DNA from 2 places in the Nocardioides sp. DN36 genome. Region 1 is predicted to be linked to the other one. Evidence: riboswitches for the same ligand, from Rfam matches in the RefSeq annotation. Region 1 holds a riboswitch; the other holds the start of a gene.
What was found. A riboswitch is a leader RNA that binds a small molecule or an ion and turns the genes downstream of it on or off. The one in region 1 is predicted to bind cobalamin.
Positions count from the first base shown of each region.

Region 1 (6,555 bases):
GATCCCCTCTTCTACGGCTCGTCGATGTACCTCCACGACCGGTTCAAGGAGATCTACCCGACCGAGGTGGTGCCGGGCGTGCCCGCCTTCGCGGCGGCGACAGCGGCGATCTCTGGTAGCTCTGGCCCGCTGGTTCGACAGACAGACGTCCTGACCGTCCTCCCCGGAACCCTGCCCGAGCCGGAGCTTGCGAGACGGCTGGCGGACACGGAAGCCGCCGTCATCATGAAGCTCGGCCGGACGTTTCCGGCCGTGCGCTCAGCGCTGGCGCAGGCCGGGCGGCTCGAGGGCGCTTGGTACGTCGAGCGGGCGTCGCAGTCCGAGGAGCGTTGGCTGCCCGTCGCCGAGGTCGACCCGGACTCCGTGCCCTACTTCTCCCTGATCGTCGTCCCCGGCGACACGGCCAACCGGCCGACCGCTGACCGGCTGCGCGCTCGCGACGCGGAGCCCAGTGGATCCGCCGCGACACACGACGGGCGGACCGCTGAACTCCTGGTCGTCGGCCTCGGTCCCGGCCCCGACCACTGGCTCACGCCAGAAGCCTCGGCGGCGTTGGGCGAGGTCGACCACGTGGTCGGCTACGCCCCGTACGTGGCTCGCGTCCCGCCGCGTGCCGGACTGACCCGCCACGCGTCGGGCAACACCGTCGAGGTCGACCGGGCTCGTGTCGCGCTCGACCTGGCCAAAGCGGGGGAGAGGGTCGCGGTCGTCTCAGGCGGCGACGCTGGCGTCTTCGGGATGGCAGCAGCCGTCTTCGAGGCGGCCGAGGACCCGGCGTACGCGGGCGTGCCGATCCGGGTGCTGCCAGGGGTCAGCGCCGTGCAGGCGGTGGCCGCCCGTGCCGGTGCGCCCATCGGGGCAGACTTCGCCGTCGTCTCGCTCTCCGACAGGCTCAAGCCGTGGGAGGTCGTGGAACGGCGCCTCCGCGCCATCGCCGACGCCGACCTCGTGCTAGCGATCTACAACCCGGCCTCCCGCTCCCGGACCGAGCAGATAGCCACCGCCCACCGTGTCCTGCTGGAACACCGCAAGCCAGAGACCGTCGTCATCGTCGGGCGCGACATCGGGCGCGACGAGGAGTCGCTGACAGTCACGACGCTGGCCGACCTGGACCCGGAGACGATCGACATGAAGTGCCTGCTGATCGTGGGTGCCGAGAGCACGCGGGTGAGCCGCGCCGGCGTGTGGACGCCGAGGTACGTGCGGTGAGTGCTGCCGTCCACTTCGTCGGCGCCGGACCGGGCGCGGCCGACCTGCTGACCGTGCGCGCGACGCACCTGCTGGCGCAGGCGGACCTGGTGCTCTATCCCGGCACCTACCTCGATCCCGACGTGCTCGCCCACGTCGGCCCGAGCGCAGAGCTCGTCGACACCCAAGACCTCGACCTCGACACGATGGTCGCGTGGATGGTCGGCGCAGCTGGCGCGGGGCAGACGGTGGTGCGATTGACGTCCGGCGACCCGTCTCTCTATTCCGCGCTGCACGAGCAGACCCGCCGGCTCGATGCTGCCGGGGTTGCCTGGTCGGTGACGCCCGGGGTGCCCGCCTATGCTGCCGCTGCTGCGCTGGTCGGGAGCGAGCTGACGGTGCCGCTGGTGGCGCAGTCGGTGGTGCTGACCCGCACCCAGGCCCGCTCTACCGCGATGCCGGAGTCCGAGTCGCTGGCGGCGTTCGCTGCGACCCGCTCGACGCTCGTGCTGCATCTGGCGATCACGCGAGTGCGGGCGCTGATGGCCGAGGTCGAACCGGAGTACGGCGAGGACTGCCCGGTGGCCGTCGTCTACCGCGCCAGCCAGCCCGGGGAGCAGGTGCTGCGTGGCACGGTGGCGACCATCTCGGAGGTGGTGGAGGCGGCAGGGCTGCGCCAGGCGGCCGTGATCCTGGTCGGCTGGGCGCTGGCCCGCGAGGGCGGCGAGTCTTATCTCTACGACGCGGCCCGCGACCGGAGCTCGAAGCGACGCGGCGATCGGGGGCTCTGATGGAGCTCTACGACGTCATCAACCGTCGTCGTGACACTCGCCGAGAATTCACAGGTGAGCCGTTGGCCGCCGAGGTGCTGGAGCGGCTGCTGTCGGCGGCTCACTGTGCACCGAGTGTCGGGATGAGCCAACCGTGGGACTTCGTGCTGGTCCGCTCGCCGGACGCGCTCAGCGCTTTCGCCGACCACGTCGCGCTCGAGCGGGACACGTTCGCGGCGACGCTCAGCGGTGAGCGCGCCGAGACGTTCTCGCGGATCAAGGTCGAAGGGATCCGCGAGTCGCGGCTCGGGATCGTGGTCGGCTACGACCCGACCCGCGGCGGGCCGAGGGTGCTCGGGCGGCATGCCATCGCCGACGCCGGGCTCTACTCGGTGGTCTGCGCCATCCAGAACCTCTGGCTCGCCGCGACCGCCGAGGGCCTCGGGGTGGGGTGGGTCAGTTTCTACCGCGAGGAGTTCCTGCGCGACCTCGTCGGCATGCCGGAGCACGTACGGCCGGTGGCGTGGCTCTGCGTCGGCGCCGTCTCGGAGCTACCGGACGTGCCTGACCTGGAGCGCTACGGCTGGCGGCACCGCTCGCCGTTGGCGAGCGTCCTGCATGAGGAGAGGTACGGCGTCAGCGCGTCAGTGCCCACTGCGTGACGGTACGGGCCGGGGTCCACCCGGTGAAGGCGCCGACCGGTGCACTGGTCTCGACCGAGACTCGGGTCAGCTCGCCGCCGTGCTTCCGGTAGAGCCGACCGAGCAGCATCTCGGTCTCGAGCGTCACGCCGTGCACGACCAGCCGGCCGGCCCGTCGCAGCGCCGTCAGGCAGGCGTCGATCACCCCGTCGCGGGTGGCGCCGCCGCCGACGAAGATGGCGTCCGGCGGGCGGAGCCCGGCGAGCGCGCCGGGGGCCCGTCCGTGCACGACCTCAAGCCCCGGCACACCGAGACTCGTGGCGTTGCGGCTGATCCGCGCAGCACGGTCGGCGTCCGCCTCGACCGCCGTCGTCGTGCAGGACGGGTGGGCGCGCATCCACTCGATCCCGACCGAGCCGGCTCCGGCGCCGACATCCCACAGGTGCTCGCCCGGGGTCGGGGAGAGCCGGGCGAGAGCGCTGGCGCGCAGGTCGCGCTTGGTGAGCTGGCCGTCGTGCTCGAAGGCGTCGTCGGGCAGACCGGCGACCCAGCCGCCGAGGCTCGGGCCGACGCAGTCAATCGCGACGACGTTGAGCCGAGGGAGGTCGAACTCCTTGCCGGTGAGGATGACGGCCTTGTCGAACAGGAAAGAGCTCTGCTCGCGTCCGCCCAGGTCGCCGAGGACGGTGAGCTCACTGTCGCCGTACCCCTCCGCGACCAGCAGCGCCGCCACATCCCTCGGCGTGTGTTCATCGGACGAGAGGACCAGGATCCGACGGCCAGGGGCGAGCTCGCGGCGCACCAGCGCGACGTCGCGACCCACCACGCTCACGACCGCATGGCTCTCCGCCGACCAGCGCATCGCCGCCCGTGCGAGGGCGACTGAGGAGATCCCCGGGACGACGGTCACCTCGTCAGGCCCGAGCAGGTGCATGAAGGTCGTGGCGATCCCCGACACCAGCGGGTCGCCGGACGCCAGGGCGACGACATGCCCGCCTGCCGCCTCGTCCGCCAGGGACGTGAGCAGCGCCGGCAACCGGTCACGCAGCGGAGAGGGCCAGGGCTCGCGGCGCTGCCCCGGCACGTCGGGCAGGAGGTCGAGGTGCCGGCGCCCACCGAGCACCACGCGGGCTCGCTCGACCCAGGCCCGGCCGACCTCCGACACACCGTCCCAGCCGTCGGCGCCGATACCCACCACAGTGATCACGCGAGCAGACGCTATCGTGAGCCCCGCAAGGCGAGAGGTGCCCCAACGGCCCAGCCATCGGAAACGGTGGGGACGGCGGACGGGGAGAATCTGGGAAGCCGGTGAGATTCCGGCACAGGCCCGCTGCGGTGAACCGAGCCTCCACTCATGAGTTGAGCGGAGGACTCGGCAAGTCCGAAGACCGGCCTCCCGCCCGACCAGTCACTGCTGGCGAACAGAGCGGGAGCCTCACATGCCACAGCACTACCCATTTTCAGCCGTCCTCGGTTGCGAGACCGACGCCCTGGACGACATGGGCCTCGCGCTCGTCCTCACGACGATCTCGCCGGAGATCGGTGGCGTGCTCGTGCGGGGCGAGAAGGGCACCGCGAAGTCGACGACGGTGCGGGCGCTGGCCGCCGTGCTGCCGCCCATCGATGTGTACGCGGGCGACAGGTTCTCCGTGGACCCTGCCGACCCGGCAGCCACGTCGCCCGACGGCCCGTTCGGCACCGAGACGGAGGCCATCGTCCGTCCGGTGCGGCTCGTCGAACTACCCGTTGGCGCGACCGAGGACCGAGTCCTCGGCTCCCTACACCTCGAGCGGGCGCTGTCACACGGCAAGGTGGAGTACGAGCCCGGACTGCTCGCGAGAGCACACCGCGGCATCCTCTACGTCGACGAGGTCAACCTGCTGCACGACCACCTCGTCGACCTGCTCCTCGATGCCGCGGCGATGGGTCAGGTCACCGTCGAGCGCGACGGCGTCTCGGTCGAGCACGCGGCCCGGTTCGTGCTGATCGGCACGATGAACCCCGAGGAGGGGGAACTGCGTCCACAGCTGCTGGACCGCTTCGGGCTCACCGTCGAGGTTGCCGCCCCCCGGGAGCCGGCGCTACGCGCCGAGGTCGTACGGCGCCGGATGGCCTACGACGCCGATCCGGTCGCGTTCACCGCGCGCTACCGCGACGCGGACCGCGCCCTGACCGAGCGAGTCGAGACCGCCCGCGAGCGTCTTGCCAAGGTGCGGCTCACCGAGTCTGCGCTCATGAAGATCGCCGAAGTCTGTGCCACGTTCGAGGTCGACGGGCTTCGCGCCGACATCGTCACCGCCCGCACCGCGGTCGCCCACGCCGCCTGGGAGGGTCGCGACGAGGTCACCCGCGCCGATATCCGACGCGCCGCGCTGCTGGCGCTGCCGCACCGGCGCCGCCGCAACCCCTTCGATGCTCCCGGTCTCGACGAGGACCTGCTCGACCAGATCCTCGGCGACGACGAGCTACCGCCGGAGCCGCCGGAGGGACCGGCCCCGGATGAGCCGCCGACTTCTCCCGAGGACAACACACAGGATCAGGCGCAGGGTGACGGACAGTGGGACGAGGCCGCTGACGGTGACAGCGACCAGGCGCCGGCGACCGACGACACTCCGCCCGAGTCTGACGGCGAGCCGCCGGTGACGCCTCTCGCAGTCACCGAGGCCGGTTCGACGGTTCGTGCCACCGCGCCGTACCGACCGCGGCTGTTGAAGGTGCAGGGGCTCGGCGAGGGCGCGGCCGGACGACGCAGCCGAGCCCTCGCGAGCACCGGTCGCCGCGTCGGCGCCCGGCTGCCGGACGGACCCACCGGCTCGCTCCACCTGGTGGAGACCCTGCTGGCGGCCGCTGGCAAGCAGTCCTCGCGCGGCCGCACGACCGGACGCGTGGAGCTGCGCAACGAGGACCTCCGGGTCGCCGTGCGGGAGGGTCGGGAGGCCAATCTTGTGCTCTTCTGCGTTGACGCCTCCGGCTCTATGGCCGCGCGTAAGCGGATGTCCCAGGTGAAGACCGCGATCCTCTCGCTGCTGCTCGACGCCTACCGCCGCCGTGACAAGGTCGGCCTGGTCACCTTCCGAGGCGCCGAGGCGACGGTCGCGCTGCCGCCCACACGCTCCGTCGACATCGCTGCAGCGCGGCTCGACGAAGTTCCGGCAGGGGGACGTACGCCGCTGGCCGAAGGGCTGCTCGAAGCCGCTCGCGTGCTGACCCGCGAGCGAATGCGCGATCCACGGCTGCGACCACTCCTGGTCCTGGTCACGGACGGTCGCGCGACGGGCGGAAAGGACGCTGTCGCGCGGTCACAGCAGGCTGCGGAGTACGTCGCCGGGCTCGGCGTGACGACGGTCGTCATCGATGGCGAGAGCGGCCCCCTGCGTCTTGGCCTCGCACTGCGACTCGCCGAGCTGCTGCGTGCCGAACACCTCCCCGTGGCCGAGGTCAATGCTGAGGCGCTGGCCGGCACGGTCCGATCCCGCACGCAGAAGGGAGCGGCCTGATGCCCCAGGGCAAGCCCGCCGTCGTCCCCGACGACGGCCTGACGACGAAGCAGCGTCGCAACCGACCTCTGCTCGTGGTGCACACCGGCGACGGCAAGGGGAAGTCCACCGCCGCCTTCGGGCTCGCGCTCCGCGGGTGGAACCAGGGCTGGAAGATCGGTGTCTTCCAGTTCGTGAAGTCGGCCAAATGGCGCATCGGCGAGCAGACCGTTCTGGAGCGACTGGGCCGGCTGCACGAGGAGACGGGCGAGGGCGGCCCGGTCGAGTGGCACAAGATGGGTTCCGGCTGGTCGTGGACCCGAAAGCAGGGTGACGCCGAAGACCACGAGACCGCGGCTCTGCAGGGATGGCAGGAGATCAAGCGCCGCCTGGCCGACGAGAGCCACGACCTGCTGATCCTCGACGAGTTCACCTACCCGATGAAGTGGGGCTGGGTGGACGTCCAGGACGTTGTAGAGA
Region 1 covers NZ_AP043823.1:353,834-360,388, forward strand. The annotation lists gene cobJ (precorrin-3B C(17)-methyltransferase) at 1-1,209, shown strand, start outside; gene cobM (precorrin-4 C(11)-methyltransferase) at 1,206-1,979, shown strand; gene bluB (5,6-dimethylbenzimidazole synthase) at 1,979-2,620, shown strand; gene cbiE (precorrin-6y C5,15-methyltransferase (decarboxylating) subunit CbiE) at 2,595-3,806, opposite strand; cobalamin riboswitch at 3,863-4,009, shown strand; gene ACZ43H_RS02630 (VWA domain-containing protein) at 4,039-6,096, shown strand; gene cobO (cob(I)yrinic acid a,c-diamide adenosyltransferase) at 6,096-6,555, shown strand, end outside.

Region 2 (6,555 bases), 640 kb from region 1:
GGCCCACGTCTCGGAGCGCGAGGAGGCCGGCAAGGCGCTCGCCGCCGCGCGCGACGACGCGCTGGCCGCGTCCCGGGCCAAGTCGGAGTTCCTCGCCACCATGAGCCACGAGATCCGCACGCCCCTCAATGGCGTCATCGGCCTCAGCGAGCTGCTCAGCCGGACCGACCTCACCGCCCACCAGCGTCGCCTCGCCGAGGGGGTGGACCAGGCGGGCCGCTCGCTGCTCGCGCTGGTCAACGACATCCTGGACCTGTCCAAGATCGAGGCGGGTCGCCTCGACCTGGAGGAGGTCGACTTCGACCCCCGCAGCATCGTCGAGCAGAGCGTCGGGCTGGTGGCGGAGCGGGCCGGCGCCAAGGGCCTCGAGCTCGTGGTGGCCAGTGCGGAGGAGATGCCGTCGATGGTGCGCGGCGACCCCGTCCGCTTCGGCCAGGTGATCACCAACCTGGTCTCGAACGCCGTGAAGTTCACCTCCGTCGGCGAGGTCGTCGTCCGCGCCGGCGCCGGTCCCGAGGGGGTCCGGGTCGAGGTGCGCGACACCGGCATCGGGATCGAGCCCGACGCGCAGCGCCAGCTCTTCACCGCCTTCTCCCAGGCCGACAGCTCGACCACGCGCGAGTACGGCGGCACCGGGCTGGGGCTCGCGATCAGCAAGCGCATCGTGGAGGCGACCGGCGGCGAGATCGGCGTCGTCAGTGAGCCGGGTGTCGGCAGCACCTTCTGGTTCACCACGCCGTTCGCGGACGCCACGGCGGCGTCGCTGCCGACGGGGTCGACCCTTCAGGACGCGGTCGCCGGCCTGCACGTGCTCGTCGTGGACGACAACGAGACCAACCGGTTCATCCTGCGCGAGCAGCTCGAGGCCTGGCGGGTGCACGTGACGGTCGTGGAGTCGGCGTACGACGCCCTGGTCGAGCTCGACGCGTCCGTCCGCCACGACCAGAGGTACGACGTGGTGCTGCTGGACTACATGATGCCCGGCGCCGACGGCGAGCAGCTCGCGCGGATCATCCGCGCCGAGGAGCGGCACCGCGACACCCGCCTCGCGCTGCTGTCGTCCGCGGTCGAGCCCGCCGCCGAGTGGCTCGCCGACGCGGGCCTCGACGCGTTCCTCGGCAAGCCGGTGCTGCCCTCGCGCCTGCTCGACACCCTGGCCACGCTCGGGGGCCGCGGTGAGCCGCGCCTGGCCGCGCCGCTGCCGATGAGCGACGGGACCGCCGAGTCGCGCGGGCGAGTGCTGGCGGTGGAGGACAACGAGGTCAACCAGCTGGTCGCCGAGGGGGTGCTGCGCGGGCTGGGCTACGACGTCGTGATCGCCGACAACGGGGCCGCCGGGGTGGCCGCGCTGGCCGACGAGCCCGACGGCTTCGACACCATCCTGATGGACTGCCAGATGCCGGTGATGGACGGCTTCGACGCGACCCGCGCGGTGCGCGCCATGCGCGGCGACGGCCGCCGGATCCCGATCATCGCGATGACGGCCGCGGCGACCGCGGAGGAGCGGGACCGCTGCCGGGACGCGGGGATGGACGACTTCCTGACCAAGCCCGTCGTGCCCGCGCTGCTCGAGAGCACGCTGGCGCGCTGGGTGCCCGTACGCTGAGCCCGCGGGCGGTCAGCCGGCGAGCCCGGTGCGCAGCACGGCGTCCACGTCGCGGTCCCGGAACTCGTAGCCGGACTCGGCCAGCGCGGCCGGCCGCACGTTGAGCGAGCCCAGCAGCTCGGGCGCCATCCGGCCCGCGCCCACCCGGAGCGCGGTCTTCGGCACGAAGACGATCGCGGGACGGTGCACGGCCGCGGCGAGCGCCTTGGTGAACTCGGCGTTGGTCGGGGTCTCGGGGCAGCAGAGGTTGAACGGTCCGCTGGCGGTGGGGTGCTCCGCGAGGTGGGCCACCGCGCCCACCCAGTCGCGCAGCGAGATCATCGCCATGTACTGCTTCCCGTCGCCGAGCCGCGCGCCCAGCCCCGCCCTGAAGAGCAGCCGCAGCTGCTTGAGCGGCTCGCTGCGCCGGTCCATCACCGGCGAGGTGCGCAGCACGCAGACGCGCGCGCCGGCCTCCGTCGCCGGCGTGGTCGCGGCCTGCCAGTCCCGGGTCACCTCGGTCAGGAGCGCGTGCCCCCGGCTGTCGGAGGCCTCGGTCAGCACCTGGTCCCCGTGGTCGCCGTACCAGGAGATGCCGTTGCCGGCGAGGAACGCGGGCTTCGACTCCGTCTCGGCGACGGCGCGGGCGAGCACCCGTGTCGTGGTCACCCGGCTCTCGCGCAGCTCGCGCGCCCACCGCGACGAGTGGGGGTTGCCGGCCGTCGGCGTCCCGGCGAGGTTGACCACGACGTCGGACTCCTCGATGACGTCGCGCTCGTAGGTGCCGGCGTACGGGTCCCACGTGGACTCGTCCGGCTCCTGAGCGGGCCTGCGCACCAGCCGGGTCACCAGGTGCCCGCGCTGACGCAGCTCGTAGCCGAGGTTGCTCCCGAGGAAGCCGGACGCGCCGGCGATCACGATCCGCATGACGACAGCCTGACAGGCCACCGCAACACGGCCGGGCGTTCTTCGACACGCCGACACAAGATGTGGTGCCGGTGATCGGCGTACGCCACTGGATATGGTGCTCGTGCTGGTCCGGAGCGTCGCCTGCAGGTGGCGCTCCGGGGCAAGAGGGAACCCGGTGCGAGTCCGGGACTGCCCCGCAGCGGTGAGTGGGAACGAACGCCGTCACACGCACTGGCTCCGCACCATGGAGCTGGGAAGCGACGGTCAGTAGGGGTCGAGAGTTGTGCCCACGAGTCCGAAGACCTGCCAGCGCCCGCGCACGACCTGTGCGCGGTTCGTCGCGGACCTCGCGGGTGGGTCGCACGACAGCACGGGCGCGCCCTCGAACCGGACGCGTCCGCGTCGTCGTCTCCTCGCAGGTCCCCGGCACCCGGCGAGCTCGCGAGGAGAGAGCAGCATGACCCAGACGACCCAACCCACCGTGCGCACCACGATGACGGTGTGCAAGCGCAACGGCGACCGTGAACCGGTCGACCTCAACAAGATCGTCCGCGCGGTCGAGCGCTGCGCGACCGGCCTGTCGCACGTCGAGCCGCTCACCGTGGCGACGCGCACCATCTCGGGCCTGTACGACGGCGCCACCACTGCGGAGCTGGACCGGCTGTCGATCCAGACCGCGGCCGAGCTGACCGCGAACGAGTCGGAGTACTCCCGGCTGGCCGCCCGGCTGCTGGCGGCGTACGTCGAGAAGGAGGTCGCCGGCCAGCAGATCGCGTCCTTCAGCCAGTCCGTCCGGCTCGGTCGGCTCGAGGGGCTGGTCGGGGACGCCACCGCCGACTTCGTCGAGGCGAACGCCCGCAAGCTCGACCAGGCCATCGACACCGCCAACGACCTGCGCTTCGAGTACTTCGGGCTGCGCACCGTCTACGACCGCTACCTGCTGCGCCACCCGGAGACCCGGCTCGTGGTCGAGACCCCGCAGTACTGGCTGATGCGGGTCGCCTGCGGGCTGGCGACCACCCCCGCCGAGGCGATCGAGCTCTACCGGCTGATGGCCTCGCTGGCCTACCTGCCGAGCTCGCCGACGCTGTTCAACTCCGGGACCCGGCACACCCAGATGTCGTCGTGCTACCTCGTCGACAGCCCGCGCGACGAGCTGGAGTCGATCTACGCCCGCTACGGACAGGTGGCGGCGCTGTCGAAGTTCGCCGGCGGCATCGGCATCTCGTTCTCGCGGGTGCGCTCCCGCGGGGCCCTGATCCGCGGCACCAACGGCCACTCCAACGGGATCGTGCCGTTCCTGCGCACCCTCGACGCCTCGGTGTCGGCGGTCAACCAGGGCGGCCGGCGCAAGGGGGCCGCGTGCGTCTACCTCGAGCCGTGGCACCCCGACGTCGAGGAGTTCCTCGAGCTGCGCGACAACACCGGCGAGGACGCCCGGCGCACCCACAACCTCAACCTGGCCCACTGGGTGCCCGACGAGTTCATGCGCCGGGTCGAGGCGGACGAGGAGTGGAGCCTGGTCGACCCCGATGCCGCGCCCGAGCTGCCGGACCTGTGGGGCGAGGAGTTCGACCGGGCCTACCGGGCCGCCGAGGCCGACGGTCGCGTCGTACGCCGGGTGCGGGCGCGTGACCTCTACGCGAAGATGATGCGCACCCTCGCGCAGACCGGGAACGGCTGGATGACGTTCAAGGACGCGTCCAACCGCACCTGCAACCAGACCGCGGTGCCGGGCAACGTCGTGCACCTGTCGAACCTGTGCACCGAGATCATCGAGGTCTCCAGCGACGCCGAGACCGCGGTGTGCAACCTCGGCTCGGTCAACCTCGCCCAGCACCTGCGTCCGCTGGTCGAGGAGCGAGCGTCAGCGAGCGTCTCGAAACCGAGGGAGCTCGACTGGGACAAGCTGCGCGCCACCGTGCGCACGGCGGTGACCTATCTCGACCGGGTCATCGACATCAACTACTACCCGAGCCCGGAGTCGGCGGCGTCGAACCCGCGCTGGCGGCCGGTGGGCCTGGGCTGCATGGGGCTGCAGGACGTCTTCTTCGCGCTGGGGCTGCCGTTCGACTCCGACGAGGCTCGGGAGCTGTCGACCCGGGTCGCGGAGGAGATCTACCTCTCCGCGCTCGAGCGCTCGGCCGAGCTGGCCGCGGTGCACGGTGCCCACCCGGCGTACGCCGACACCCGCGCGGCGCGGGGCGACCTGCAGCCGGACCTGTGGGGCGTGACGCCGACCCAGACCGAGCGCTGGGCCCGGCTGCGCGAGCAGGTGTCGGAGCACGGGTTGCGCAACTCGCTGCTGGTGGCGATCGCGCCGACCGCCACGATCGCCTCGATCGCCGGCTGCTACGAGTGCATCGAGCCGCAGGTGTCGAACCTCTTCAAGCGCGAGACGCTGTCGGGGGAGTTCCTCCAGGTCAACGCCGCGCTGGTCCGTGAGCTGCGCTCGCGAGGCCTGTGGACCAACGAGGTGCGCGAGCAGGTGAAGCGGCAGGAGGGATCCGTGCAGGGGATCGCCGCGATCCCCGAGGACGTGCGGGTGCTCTTCCGGACCGCGTGGGAGCTGCCGCAGCGGGCGCTGGTCGACATGGCCGCGGCCCGGCAGCCGTACGTCGACCAGAGCCAGTCGCTGAACCTGTTCCTGCCCAGCCCGACCATCGGGAAGCTCAGCTCGATGTACCTCCACGCGTGGAAGGCCGGGCTGAAGACGACGTACTACCTGCGTTCGCGGCCCGCGACGCGCATCCAGCAGACGACCGTCGGTGCCGCGCGCGCCGCCGTCCCCGATCAGGAAGCGGTCGCCCTTCGAGACGGCTCCTCCGTCGCCTCCTCAGGAACCACCTGCTCCCTGGAGAACCCCGAGACCTGCGAGGCCTGCGAATGACGACGACCACGGACACCACCGACACCAGGATGCTGCTCGACCCGGGGATGAACCTCACCCTCCGGCCGATGCGCTACCCGCACTTCTACGAGCGCTACCGCGACGCCATCAAGAACACCTGGACGGTCGAGGAGGTCGACCTGCACACCGACCTCAGGGACCTCGCGAAGCTGTCCGCCGCCGAGCGGCACCTGGTGTCGCGGCTGGTCGCGTTCTTCGCCACCGGCGACACGATCGTGGCGAACAACCTGGTGCTCAACCTCTACCAGCACGTGAACTCGCCCGAGGGCCGGCTCTACCTGTCGCGGCAGCTGTTCGAGGAGGCGGTGCACGTGCAGTTCTACCTGACCCTGCTCGACACCTACGTCCCCGACGAGAAGGAGCGGCACGAGGCCTTCGCCGCCGTGGACAACATCCCCTCGATCAAGCACAAGGCGGACTTCTGCTTCCGCTGGATCGACGAGCTGTTCGACGTGCGCCGCCTCGAGACGAAGGAGGACCGGCGCAGCTTCCTGCTCAACCTGATCTGCTTCGCGGCCTGCATCGAGGGGCTGTTCTTCTACGGTGCCTTCGCCTACGTCTACTTCCTGCGCTCCCGCGGGCTGCTCAACGGGCTGGCCTCCGGGACGAACTGGGTGTTCCGCGACGAGTCGATGCACATGGCCTTCGCGTTCGACGTGGTCGACACGGTGCGGGCCGAGGAGCCCGACCTGTTCGACGACGAGCTGGCGGCCCGGGTGCGGGAGATGGTCACGGAGGCGGTCGACGCCGAGGCGCAGTTCGCCGAGGACCTGCTCGGGCAGGGTGTGGCGGGTCTGTCCACCGCCGACATGCGGTCCTACCTGGAGTACGTCGCCGACCAGCGCATGGAGCGCCTCGACCTGCCCAGGATCTACGGCTCGAAGAACCCGCTGCTGTTCATGGAGCTGCAGGACGTGCAGGAGCTGTCGAACTTCTTCGAGCGCCGGGTCTCGGCGTACCAGGTCGGGGTCACCGGCCAGGTCAGCTTCGACGACGACTTCTAGGAGATAGTCCGGCACGTTTCTGACGTCCCGGGGCACGCCGAGTCGGCGCTGATGTACCCCCGGCAGTACGCCGAGTCGGCGCTGGTTGACCAGCAGATGTGTCAAGCAACGCCGACTCGGCGCTGAAGTACCCCGGGCAGTACGCC
Region 2 covers NZ_AP043823.1:992,172-998,726, forward strand. The annotation lists gene ACZ43H_RS05750 (response regulator) at 1-1,606, shown strand, start outside; gene ACZ43H_RS05755 (TIGR01777 family oxidoreductase) at 1,619-2,512, opposite strand; cobalamin riboswitch at 2,603-2,819, shown strand; gene ACZ43H_RS05760 (ribonucleoside-diphosphate reductase subunit alpha) at 2,952-5,384, shown strand; gene ACZ43H_RS05765 (ribonucleotide-diphosphate reductase subunit beta) at 5,381-6,409, shown strand.
Region 2: linked by a shared signal. The riboswitch ahead of ACZ43H_RS05760 (ribonucleoside-diphosphate reductase subunit alpha) and the one ahead of ACZ43H_RS02630 (VWA domain-containing protein) in region 1 are both predicted to bind cobalamin.